DNA from 4 places in the Priestia sp. YIM B13552 genome. Region 3 is predicted to be linked to each of the others. Evidence: riboswitches for the same ligand, from Rfam matches in the RefSeq annotation. Region 3 holds a riboswitch; each other region holds the start of a gene.
What was found. A riboswitch is a leader RNA that binds a small molecule or an ion and turns the genes downstream of it on or off. The one in region 3 is predicted to bind S-adenosylmethionine.
Positions count from the first base shown of each region.

Region 1: linked by a shared signal. The riboswitch ahead of ACFX40_RS06560 (BMP family lipoprotein) and the one ahead of ACFX40_RS01795 (trans-sulfuration enzyme family protein) in region 3 are both predicted to bind S-adenosylmethionine.
Region 2: linked by a shared signal. The riboswitch ahead of ACFX40_RS07415 (hypothetical protein) and the one ahead of ACFX40_RS01795 (trans-sulfuration enzyme family protein) in region 3 are both predicted to bind S-adenosylmethionine.
Region 4: linked by a shared signal. The riboswitch ahead of ACFX40_RS02875 (hypothetical protein) and the one ahead of ACFX40_RS01795 (trans-sulfuration enzyme family protein) in region 3 are both predicted to bind S-adenosylmethionine.

Region 1 covers NZ_JBHZOU010000002.1:101,870-105,027, forward strand. Annotated here, with positions in the region: gene ACFX40_RS06555 (ABC transporter ATP-binding protein) at 1-969, opposite strand, end outside; gene ACFX40_RS06560 (BMP family lipoprotein) at 1,052-2,062, opposite strand; SAM riboswitch class I at 2,138-2,244, opposite strand; gene ACFX40_RS06565 (hypothetical protein) at 2,575-2,733, shown strand; gene ACFX40_RS06570 (hypothetical protein) at 2,824-3,158, opposite strand, start outside.
Region 2 covers NZ_JBHZOU010000002.1:258,915-262,072, forward strand. Annotated here, with positions in the region: gene alaP (alanine permease AlaP) at 1-949, opposite strand, end outside; gene ACFX40_RS07410 (DUF1540 domain-containing protein) at 1,266-1,424, opposite strand; gene ACFX40_RS07415 (hypothetical protein) at 1,525-1,863, opposite strand; SAM riboswitch class I at 1,933-2,034, opposite strand; gene ACFX40_RS07420 (hypothetical protein) at 2,156-2,452, shown strand; gene ACFX40_RS07425 (GNAT family N-acetyltransferase) at 2,465-2,911, opposite strand; gene ACFX40_RS07430 (hypothetical protein) at 2,992-3,158, opposite strand, start outside.
Region 3 covers NZ_JBHZOU010000001.1:356,488-359,645, reverse strand. Annotated here, with positions in the region: gene ACFX40_RS01805 (spore coat protein) at 1-88, shown strand, start outside; gene ACFX40_RS01800 (hypothetical protein) at 158-820, shown strand; SAM riboswitch class I at 988-1,105, shown strand; gene ACFX40_RS01795 (trans-sulfuration enzyme family protein) at 1,177-2,322, shown strand; gene ACFX40_RS01790 (trans-sulfuration enzyme family protein) at 2,306-3,158, shown strand, end outside.
Region 4 covers NZ_JBHZOU010000001.1:567,632-570,789, forward strand. Annotated here, with positions in the region: gene ACFX40_RS02870 (M20/M25/M40 family metallo-hydrolase) at 1-505, opposite strand, end outside; gene ACFX40_RS02875 (hypothetical protein) at 975-1,217, opposite strand; SAM riboswitch class I at 1,285-1,386, opposite strand; gene ACFX40_RS02880 (M20 peptidase aminoacylase family protein) at 1,450-2,604, opposite strand; gene ACFX40_RS02885 (GNAT family N-acetyltransferase) at 2,645-3,157, opposite strand.

The DNA of each region.
Region 1 (3,158 bases), on a different contig from region 3:
TCGCCCTGTAAGGTGCTCATCGCCAAGTTTGATACTGCCACTATCTGTTTCTACTAATCCAGCAATGGCTTGAAGCAGCTCTGATTGTCCATTTCCCGACACGCCTGCAATACCGACAATTTCGCCCGCAGAAACGTGAAGAGACACATTTTGCAATACGTTTTTTTGTCCTTTTCCTTTTAGAAAGAGATTTTGTACGTTTAAATGAGAGGTTCCTTTTGATGGCATTCTTGCAGGACGCTCTTTTAATTCTCTCCCTACCATCAGCTTAGCTAAGTGGTGAGCGGTAGTATTTTCTTTATTTGTGACGCCGGCTACTTTACCATTTCGAAGAACCGTAATGCGGTCCGCTACTTCCATCACTTCTTGCAGCTTATGTGTAATAATAACGATACTTTTACCTTGAGAAGCTAAAAAACGGATTGTTTTTAATAGTTCTTTCACTTCATGAGGAGTAAGAACGGCGGTAGGCTCGTCTAAAATAATGATTTCTGCTCCTTGATACAGCACTTTTAAAATTTCAATTTTTTGCTGTTCTCCAATCGAGCAATGCTTTACTTTTTTATGAACATCTACTGAAATTTGATACGTTTCGGTTAATTGCTGTACATCTGCTTTCGCCTGCCTTCTATTAAAAAAGACGCCTTTCTTTGGCTCATGCCCCAAAACTATGTTTTCAGCCACTGTAAAATGAGGAAAAACCATAAAATGCTGATGCACCATGCCTATTCCGTTTTTAATGGCATCTGCAGGAGATGAAAACGAGACGGTTTTCCCATGTAGCTGAATACTTCCTGAACTCGGCTTTTCCATTCCGTAAAGCATCCTCATTAACGTCGTTTTTCCAGCGCCATTTTCTCCAACCAGCGCGTGAACCTCGCCTTTTTTCAGCGTAAATGACACGTTATCATTCGCTAAAAACGAACCGTATTTTTTCGTCAAATTCGTTAACTGCAGCAGCTCACTCATTCCATTCATTGCTCCTTTCCACTTTAGGATTTTTTCAAAAATAAGAAAGAGAAGCCAGCCTTACTCGACTTCTCTTTTCAACTCACTTGGCTAACGGATCTTTTACCACGGTTTTTCCATCAATAATCGAATCTTTAATTTCTTTTAATTGATCAATTACATCTTGCCCTACAAAGTCATTAAGAGGTGTCTTGCTGTCTTGAGTCACATACGTTAACCCAACACCTTTTTCTTTTAAGCCGTATGTCACTACGCCCGATTTAAATTTGTCATTTGCGAGTGCTTCTACCGTTTCATAAGCAGCCGCATCAGATCCTTTTAACTGCGATAAAACGATATGCTCAGGATCTACTTCCGTACGGTCAATATCTTGGCCAGCCGTATAAAAACCCTTTTCTTTTGCTGCTTCAAATACACCCAAGTCGCCTACCGCTGAAGCTCCGGCGATAAAGTCAGCTCCTTTTGAAGCCTGTAAAATAGCAAGTTCTTTTGCTTTAGCTGGATCAGAGAAGCTTCCAACGTAGTTTACTAGAAACTCGGCTTTGGGGTTTGTTGATTGTAATCCTTCTTTAAAGCTTACCGTCCATTTTTTTAATAATGGAATATCATCTGCTGCAACCATTCCTACTTTATTCGTTTTTGTAACCAATCCTGCTGCTGCTCCTAATAAATATGAAGCTTCTTGTTCACGGAATACAACGCTTCTTACATTTGGTAAATCGACCACTGTATCAATAATCGCAAATTGACGCTGCGGGTTTTCTTGAGCTACTTTTTTCAACGCATCTTCGGATTCAAAAGAAGATGTAATAATCAAATCATAATTTTCTGCTACGGCAGCACGCAAATTACTTTCAATGGCTGCTTGGTCCGTGGATTCAATTGTCTTCACATCAATGTTATACTTCTTTCCAGCGCGTTTTGCTCCATCATCCATTTGTTGAAAAAACGGGTTAACTCCAATCTTTTCAGGTAAAACAAGAGCAATTCGCTTCTTTCCTTTCTCTTCACTTCCGCTGCTTTTTGTGCTTTTTGACTGACAGCCAGTTACGAGTAGTACAAGCGCAACTGCTAAAATAAGAAATCTCTTCATTTAACTTACTCCCCCTATAATATAAAAAAAGCTCTTCCTTTATATAAAGGAAGAGCTCGTTAACCAAACGTCTCTTCCTCATCTTCAAGAACATACTGTTCTTAAGGATTTGGCACCATTCTGTCATAGACAGCGGTTGCCGGGTTTCACAGGGCCAGTCCCTCCACCTCTCTTGATAAGGAAAACAATAGCTATTTGTTTTATGTAATATAGTCAATATTAATAGTTTTTTAACAATTGTCAATATTATTTTTCTTTTTTACGCAAAAAAACTATAAAAACAGATAGGATTATACGGTTTTAGTCTACTAAAATACAGATCAACCTTATAAATTAATAATCATCGTATGCCCCCTAGCAAGCGCTTACGGTAAGTCAGCTAGTCTTCTAGAAGGGTCATGTGTAGCAGAGCACTTTTATTACATCTCTTTTGTTAATCCACTATCGATTGAAAACACTTTACCAAGAATGTTAGACTTTTCCTGAGTGATGTTTTTTAAGAGGTGTTAACGTTGAAATTGATGAAAGAATTATCTGGAGTAGCTATTGGACTCATTATCGCTTTGGCGGTTTCAAAAATCTTTTTTGATACCCCAACCAATGTTGGAATCGTAGTTATTTTTATTACTAGTATGGTCGTAACAGGTATAGCAAGAGCGAAACTAAGATAAGATAACCTAACTAAAAAACACCCCCTTTTATTCGCAAGGTGGTGTTTTCTTTTAATGATTTTAGTATGTAGTTATTCTCAGTGAATGCTTTTACCCTTCTCCATCAATCATCGTATACTTCCTAGCAAAGCGCTTGTAGTAAATTTGCTCATCCTCTTGTCCATCGTTAAAAACAAGTCGGTTATGATTAATATCTTTTTCTTTTAACACATAGCCTTTTTCATTCATCAGTTGAATATATTCATCTAAATGCCCTTTTTTAACCATATAGTGAAGAGCATCATCTGAATCCGTAGTCTTTGCTACATCTTGACTTCCCACTTCTAACTTGAATACAGCTGTTGCTGTTTGAATGGGACGATAATCTCCAAACACTCTTTCCCAATTTAATAGCAGCAGCGCGCCGGAAATTATTATACATCCTC
Region 2 (3,158 bases), on a different contig from region 3:
CTGCTAAGTTAAACAGCATACGGCCTGTACTAAAAATACCGCTGTTACAAGAAGAAAGAGCTGCTGTTAGTACAACAAAGTTAATGATACCAGCCGCCGCTGGAATGCCGATTTTTTCAAATGTTAATACAAACGGGCTTCCCTGTGAACCAATCTCTTGCCACGGATAAATCGACATAATGACAAATAACGCACCGACGTAGAAAATCAGAATACGCCAAAAGACAGAATCAATCGCTCTTGCTAGAGATTTTTCCGGATTTTTCACTTCTCCCGCGGTAACGCCGATCATTTCAATTCCTAAATACGCAAACATGACCATTTGCAGCGACAGCAAAATACCTTTGAATCCGTTCGGGAACAGTCCGCCGTTGTCCCACAAATTTTTAATACCAGTCGCAACGCCGCCGTTGCCGATTCCAAACACAATCATTAATAATCCAACGGCAATCATTAACACAATCGCTAAAATTTTAATAAGTGCAAACCAAAATTCCAGTTCACCATATGCCTTAACAGCTAAGAAGTTAACCGTTGTCATGATGACAAGCGCCGATAACGCCCAAATCCAGTTTGGTACATCCGGATACCAATATCCCATATAAATACCAACGGCTGTAATTTCAGCCATACATGTTACAACCCATAAAAACCAGTAGTTCCAACCTGTTAAATAACCAGCAAGCGGCCCTAAATAGTCGCGTGCGTACTTGCTGAATGAACCTGCAACAGGTTTTTGAATCGCCATTTCTCCAAGTGCTCTCATAATAAAAAACATAATCATTCCGCTAAATCCGTACGCCAATAATATTCCTGGCCCTGCTAATTTAATAGCAGATGCAGATCCAAGAAACAGCCCTACCCCTATGGCTGCTCCTAAGGACATCAGCGTCACATGCCTTTCTTCTAACCCGCGTTTCAATTCTTTCCCCTGAGTTTTCCCCTGCATAAACGTCTCCCCTTTTTCCAATCTGTCAAAACGAGATGAACACAGCCTTTTTGTTAGCGCTTTCATATAAGTTTGTGCTAAAAGACAGCTAGGCTGTATATTTGTATTCTATCACCTTTCTCTCACTTTTCTTTTGTCGAAAAACAAAAAAATTATCTTATCATTTTGTTTAAACGCACAATTAGACATAGGCACTGCTTTTTTACTATGTATTTATTATTGCACTTAAGTAATAGTATTTTCAAAAAATAGAAAAACGCCGACTCAACTCCGTCAGCGCATCGTTCATTTTATGCTTTTTTATAAAAACTAGCATTTATCTCGCGGGTTCAAAAGTTTTACAGCCAGGTTCTTCCATATCAGAAACATGGTGACTACTTTCAGGACTCACAACGTAAATGGACTCTGCACTGCATTTGTTTCCCGATTTCCAATACATGCACTCATTCACTTCACATAATACACCTTGGGCCACTGTTATCCCTCCTTTGCTTGTCTTATCTATTTACTACCCGAAATATAGCGCTTCTAACATTCACACGCAAAAAAACCGCTTGTTTCTCAAGCGGATCTTTTTATTGCGTGTGTTCAACATACTGTTTTTTAGCTAAATATAACTCACGGCTCAGCGTGATCCGCCGTTCTCTCAAGCGGCTTAATTTAGCCTGAAATTGTTCGTTAGTTGGCTCTTCTTGAATCAAGCGATACGTAAAAGAAATATCTTCATTTAACTGTTTAAAATCTTCCCATATCTCTTGAACGAGGGCGGATTGTTTGTCTTCAAATGAACGATTTTGCTGCGTTTTTAGCGCAGCTAAAATTTCCTGCTGCCACGTTTCGTCTTTTATTTCTTTGGCTAATAAGTATAGATCTAAATAATCATCAGTGCTTAACGTTGTTTGTCTATTGTTCAATGTCATCACCTTTTCCACACGAAATTTTTCTTCCTAAGAAGAGGGTTTCATCATAGAAAAAGATTCCTCTCCTTATCTATCAGAGCTAGGCTATGCTGGAATTAGCACCATTCAATAATTGTGGTTGCTGAGGCTTCAAAGGGCCAGTCCCTCCACCTCTCTAGATAAGAATATTTCGTTTTTAAATTATTTCTGACTATTCTAATATGTTTTGTAGGTTACGTCAATAGCTTTTCAATAAAAAGAAAAAAGAAGTAAAATATGGTATGCTTTCATAAAGGATGGTGAGCACATGAAACGATATCTGTTATCTGCTTTTTTGGGAAGCCTGCTGCTGCTTCTTACTATTGCTTTTTCATCTACTTTCCATATTGCAATTGTCAAAACAACCGGAAGCATTGGAGGGATTATTTTAGCAGCGGCGGCTTTGATTATGAACGCGCTTGAAGATCCCCCCTCTTCAGACAATACAGGTGGAGGAGCCGTTGAAGTACTAGATAAAGGTTCCGTTTGGGCTACTTATTTACTTTTACTTTCATTACCGAACCTCATCGCATGTATAACATCTTATGTTTTATGGACTCGCTGACATTCATCAACGTTACGGACGTTTTGCCACTTGGAAGCTCATTGATATTTGTTTATCTACAAAGCCAAGTTCACGATACACATGCTGTGCAAAATTCCCAGCATGAACGCTGAGTCTGATTTCAGGGTATCCTTTGATAGACAATTCATCAATTGCTTTTTGCATTAACGGCTTGGCTAGACCTTGCCCGCGGTATTCCGGTACAACATATAATTCGTAGATAAAGCCAATTTCTTCTTTTGAAAAGAAGTCGGCAGATGGGCCGATAAGAACCCAGCCTGCGAGTTTATTTTCTTGTCTTGAAACTAAATAATAACAGCCTTTTTCAAGGGCACTACCAACTAGTTCATTTACGCGTTCTGCTGACGGATGAAACTGCTTCATTGTTCCTTCAAACAGCGCATCAGCAGATTTTTTCCGAATTTCTTGTATTTCTTCTTCAGTAGCTTTTGCAATCATTACGATCTCTCCTTTCGTGTTCGTTTTCCACATACGAGGATAAATTCCTGCAAAAAAAGTCTTCGCCTAAGCGAAGACTTTTATTTAAATTCAAAATGTTCTTGATGATTGCCTCGTTCGTCCGTCCAGTTAATCATAATGTCTAAACCTGCCGCTTTTCCAGGAACAGCAAAATTCGCATAGCGAAAACGCTGACCGCTTTTGCTTAAGTTAGACCGTTCAATAGGAGAAAACAAGCTGTATTTCG
Region 3 (3,158 bases):
TCGCTCGGGAAGACGCCGTACGGGTTCACGCTCTTCAACACCGGCTGAGAAAGTTATTAAAACGAAAAATTATCGTTGGAAAGCATGATGAAATGGAACATAAAAGGTGCTTATAAAGCACCTTTTCTATCATATGGGAAAAAGGAGGAGAATGAGAATGAGTATGAATCATTATATCAATAAAATTGTGGAGTTAGATATTTCAGGTAAAACGACATTTGTTGGCAGGCTTATTGATCTTGGATTAGATATTATGGTTTTGTATAATGGACATGATTATTTGTATATTCCTCTTTTACACATGCATGGTTTGCGGGAAGTATCTGAAGAAGACTATACGGTTTTACGTGAAATAGAAGAGAATTTAATAGAAGAAAGTCAGCGGATTTCTTATCGTAATATTTTACAGCAGGCAAAAGGGAAATTTATTGAAATTTATGTAACAGGAGGGAAATCATTGCATGGCTATATCACAAGCGTGCTGAATGATTATCTTGTGTTTTATTCTCCAGTGTATAAAAATGTCTTTGTTTCTCTGCATCATTTGAAATGGCTCACTCCTTACAGCAATGAGTTAACCCCTTATTCTTTAAGCGACAAAGAGCTCCCAGTAAGGCCCGCCTCTGCACCTTTTGTCAGAAACTTTGAAGAGCAGCTTAAAAAATATGAAAATCAACTGGTCGTATTAGATTTAGGGGATCAATCAGAAAAAATTGGCGTACTTAAAGAAGTTTCTAATAATATTGTTGAACTAATTACGGCAAATGGAGAAAGTATGTATTGGAAGTTAGCTCACGTAAAATCTGTACACTTGCCTTAGAAAAAGAGACCTCGCTTTCGTCTCTTTTTTTTATGTGCTTATCAGGACAGGTATATTGAATAAACAAATGAGATGATTTAAATTTTTTAGAAAATTATGTTGACAATAAAGAAAATCTTTATTAAAGTTATTAACAACAAACGTTAACCACCAACAATTATATAGAACTCTTATCAAGAGTGGCGGAGGGACTGGCCCTGCGATGCCCGGCAACCATCAAATGAAACATTCATTTGAACGGTGCTAATTCCTGTGGAACATCAGTATTGTTCTAACAGATGAGAGAAATCGTGTATAAACGAACACTCTTCCATCTGTGAAGAGTGTTTTTTATTTTGAGTTAAGGAGAGAAATAGATGAAAATTGAAACTTTATTAGTTCGTTCAGGAGTAGGTCGTGATCCTTCAACAGGTTCTATTACAACACCCATTTACCAAGCATCAACATTTGCTCATCCTGCTTTAGGGCAAAGTACAGGATTTGACTATGCACGTACGGCAAACCCTACTCGTACAGCATTGGAAGAAGCAATTGCTGCTTTGGAAAAAGGAGAAGTAGGAGTAGCATTCGCTTCAGGAATGGCGGGTGTAATGGCAGTTTTAGCACTATTTAAAAACGGAGATCATTTAATTGTATCAGAGGATTTATACGGAGGAACGTACCGAGTACTAAATGAAATTTTTTCAGAGCAAGGAATTACTGTTTCGTACGTCAACACAGCCCATCTCGAGCAAGTAAAAGATGCGCTTCGTCCCAACACAAAAGCTTTATTTATTGAAACACCTACGAATCCAATGATGCACGTGACTGATTTGCCAGAAGCAATTTCGTTAGCTAAACAGCATGATTTGCTTACTATCGTTGACAATACCTTCATGTCCCCTTATTATCAGCGTCCTTTAGAGCTTGGAGCAGATATTGTGATACATAGTGCAAGCAAATACATTGGGGGTCATAATGATGTAGTTGCTGGTCTTGTAGTGGCTCGATGTAGTAGCTTAGGAGAGAAAATTCGTTTTTATCAAAATGCAGCTGGGGCAATCTTAGGTCCACAGGATAGCTGGCTGTTATTACGCGGTGTTAAAACGCTAGCCCTTCGTATGGAAAAGCATAATGAAAACGCACTGAAAATTGCAAATTGGCTTACTGCTCATGATCTCGTGGAAAAAGTGTATTACCCTGGTCTTGAAACACATCCAGGCTATGAAATCATGAAGAAACAAGCAACTGGATTTGGAGGCATGATTTCTTTTGCTGTCTCACACCCTGACATCGTGTCAGTACTTTTAGAAAATGTCAAAGTTATTACATTTGCAGAAAGCTTAGGAGGCGTGGAAAGTTTAATGACATTCCCAGCTCGTCAAACACATGCTGATATTCCGGAAGAAATTCGAAATCGTGTCGGAGTAACAAACTGTTTACTGCGATTATCAGTTGGAATTGAGCACGCAGATGATTTAATTAAAGATTTGAAGGAGGCATTTGATGCATACCAACAATAATAAACATAGATTTGGTACGAACTTAATCCATGCAAATACAGGAATTGACGGTCATTTTGGAGCGGTTAACGTACCTATTTATCAGGTATCTACATTTAACCAAGAAGATGAGACGAACAACGGCCGCTATGACTATTCTCGTTCAGGAAATCCAACTCGTGAGGCTTTAGAAAACACCATTGCTCAGCTAGAAAATGGATACGCTGGTTTTGCTTTTTCATCAGGTATGGCTGCTATCTCATCGGTGTTATCTATTTTTGAATCGGGGGATGAAATTTTAGTTTCACATGATACGTACGGCGGGACATATCGTGTATTAACACGATTATTTTCAAAGTTTGGTATCAAAACAACTTTTGTTGATACAACGAAGGTTGAGAAAGTTGAAGAAGCTATCACAAAGGATACGAAGGCTATTTATATCGAAAGCCCTTCAAATCCATTTTTACAGGTAACGGATATTAAAGCAGTAGCAAGTTTGGCGAAGGAGCGCAATCTCCTTACAATTGTGGATAACACGTTTTTAACACCTTATCTACAGCAGCCGATTGACCTTGGTGTAAACATTGTGATTCATAGTGCTACAAAATATATCAGCGGTCACAGTGACGTCATTGGCGGTTTAGTTGTAGTAAGCGATGAAAAGCTAGCAGAAGAAGTAAAGTTTGTACAAAATGCTTTTGGTGCTATCTTGGGACCGCAGGATTGTTTTTTACTGCTTCGAGGAATTAAGACATTAAAAGTTCGTTTAGATCAGCAGTTAAAAACAGCGCTGCAGTTTGCAAAGTGGCTTGAAGAACAATCTCTAGTAAGCCATGTATATTATCCAGGCTTAA
Region 4 (3,158 bases), 210 kb from region 3:
CCGACAGCAGCAGGATGTTTCCGTCAAACTCTCCGTTGCATGCTCGTTCAACCATACTGATATGCAGGGCAATGCCTGCTTTCATGTCCATCGTTCCTCGGCCAAAAAGCCAGTCTCCTTTTATCATATCTTTTTGTACGTGCGCCGGAACTTGTTCCATATGGTTATAAAAAGTACTCGTTAATGTATCAGCGTGAAAAGCATCCTTTTTCCACTGTCCATAATCTTGTACATCCACTACATCGTAATGACTTACGAGTACAACTGTTTTATTCGTATTTTTCCCTTGAACAAAAGCTGTGACAATCGATCGTCCGTCTCCTGTTGAATGAAGCTCGACTTGCTCGTTTTTTTGAAAGTAAGGCAGCTTCAATAAATACGACGCTATCGATTCAGCCATTTCAACTTCTGCCATCGTTCCTGTCACGCTAGGTATAGAAACCAATTCGCTTACAAGTTTTTTTAACTGTTCTTTTGTTTGATACAAAGATGTTTTGTTCGACATACCCTTCATCTCTTTCCTTTTTCTAAATTTTCTATCAAACAAAACCATTCGTCAATCCCTTTGACAGAGACCCTTTCATTCTATCCCTATGTATCATAGTATGGCGCTGCCTTTACACACATGATAAAAAAAGAGTGCGCGGCTAGGGATAGCACCGCACACTCTTTTTTTACTTTTGGTCATCTTCTAAAAAGTCTAGGATACGATCAATAAGCTGTTCGCTTCCTGCATCGTTTCCGTGTTCAAGAGACATTTCCATTTCAATGCTCCTTTCATAAAATATTCTTGTTTTATAACATACCACAATTCATTTCGAATGTAACCTTTAATTTGTGTAAAAATTTCGACAATTTACGATCAATTTTAAAACCTAGTGAGTATTGATTATACCCACCAGATTCTTTGCTTGTCAAAAACCATGCTTTCTATTTAAAACCACTTAAAAAATAGAGGCGCGAGCAGACTTTTTCTATAAAAGACAGCCTACTCGCTCAAGCTTGGAACAGCATGATGAATAAATTTCTAGTTCATTTGCTTTTTGTACATCTTTAATATCTATGCCTACAGCATATGTACGAACATGGTTTTCGACCACAATTTCATAAAATGTTTCTAACTCACGATAAGCTACTTGATAATGCTTTCCTAATAATTTCACTGCTTCCTTTAATGCTTTCTCTCCTGTATGTGCTGCAACTGCTGTATGACTCATAAAACCCTCTCCTTTTAGAAAAATAAAAAAACTCATTTTGCTTTGATGCAAAATGAGTTTTTCACCCGTTTTATCACCCAAAGCACATGCTTTGCTGGTAGGAGCACCTTACATTCGTAGGTTGCTGTGGAGTCAAAGAGCCAGATCTCTCGTCCACTCGTGATAACTTTTTTAATTTAAAATTTATTTTATCAAACAATTTCATCCGCGTAAATAGAAAAATAAAAATATTTTAATTTTTTCGGTAATGGAATGAATTCAAAAAATGAAAACTGAGATTAGCAAAATAAGAAGCTGCTACAAGCAATGCCTCTTCATTTAATGAAAAAGAAGGATGGTGCCATTCATATTCTCCAGCTGTACCCATCCATACAAAAAATCCTGGTACATGCTGCTGATATACGGCAAAATCTTCTCCTCCAGGCGATTGTTCAGCTTCTACGACTTGGTAACTAAGATCCTCTGCCGCTTTAGTAGCCAGTTTTTCCAGCGTATCATCATTGTTGACTACAGGAAGATATGGATACCATTTAACGTCTACTGAAGCCCCGAAAGCTGCGCCAATCCCTTCAGCAGTTCGTTTCATAAGAGCCGGTATTTTTTCTCTTGCTTCTTCTTGAAAGGTACGCACCGTTCCTTCAAGCGTTACTTTGTCAGGAATGACGTTCCACGAGCTCCCTCCATGGATTTGAGTTATGCTGACAACAACATTTTGAAAGGGGCTGAGATTACGGCTGACAATGGTTTGTAAACTAGTAACAATTTGACCAGCAGCAGCAATCGGATCTATTGTTTTTTCAGGAATACCCGCGTGACCTCCTACTCCTTTGACGTCAATTTCAAAACGATCAACACTTGCCATTAAAGGTCCCGGTTTGATACCAATGGTTCCTACAGGAAGATCCGGTTTGTTATGCATCCCAAATATCGCTTCCACTCCTTCGAGCACACCTTTTTCAACTAGCATTTTTGCCCCAGAAGCCGTTTCTTCAGCTGGCTGAAAGATAAATCGAACCGTGCCGCAAAGCTCCTGCTGACGCTCTTTAAGAAGGATAGCTGCTCCGATTATAGAAGCCGTATGAAAATCATGACCGCACGCGTGCATAACACCGTTCACTTCAGAAGCAAATGGCAGATTGGTTTTTTCTTCAATTGGCAGCGCATCAATATCAGCTCGAATAGCGATAGTAGGTCCCGGCTTTCCTCCTACAATTTCTGCTACTGCCCCTACGTCTAATTGGAATGTATCCGCTATAGAAATATCATAGTGCTTTAACCACTTTTTAATACGTTTAGTTGTTTCATATTCTTTCATTGAAAGCTCTGGAAACCGGTGCAGCTCACGGCGTATGTCTATTAACTCGTTTAGTAGTAATTGATCTGTCATATTTATCACTCTTTCACATTTCTTAATTTGGATCACTTCTTTATCTTTTACGACAAAAGTGTACCTTATTGAATTTTTTATAAAGAAATACGGTCGTATAACCTTCTGCAAGGTGCTTTTCTTTAGCTTGAACATATCCTTTTCGTTCATACATCTCAACTAACCAAGGATGTTCTTTTGCTGTTCCTAAAGACACACCTGGTGATTTAAACATATTTTTTATTATCTCTTCCTCTACTAGATGCAGCAGCTTAGATCCAACGCCTTTCCTGGCAAACGACGGGTCTACTGCAAACCACCAAAGATGCGGAACTGCAAACGGACCTGGATGTTCTCCCCAAGGCATTCGTATAGACACAGTTGCAGCGATTCTTTTATCTTCTTCATATACATAGCAAAGGTTTTGAGAAATATTTTTCTTAACAAGAGCAAGATCAGCAGTAGCTGCTAAGAAAGGAATGCCTAGCTCTCGAATAGGCTTATATGCTTGTAGAGTTAAGTTCAATAAGTTATCTGCGTCGTCATTTGTTGCCAAACGGAATTCATTTTTCATC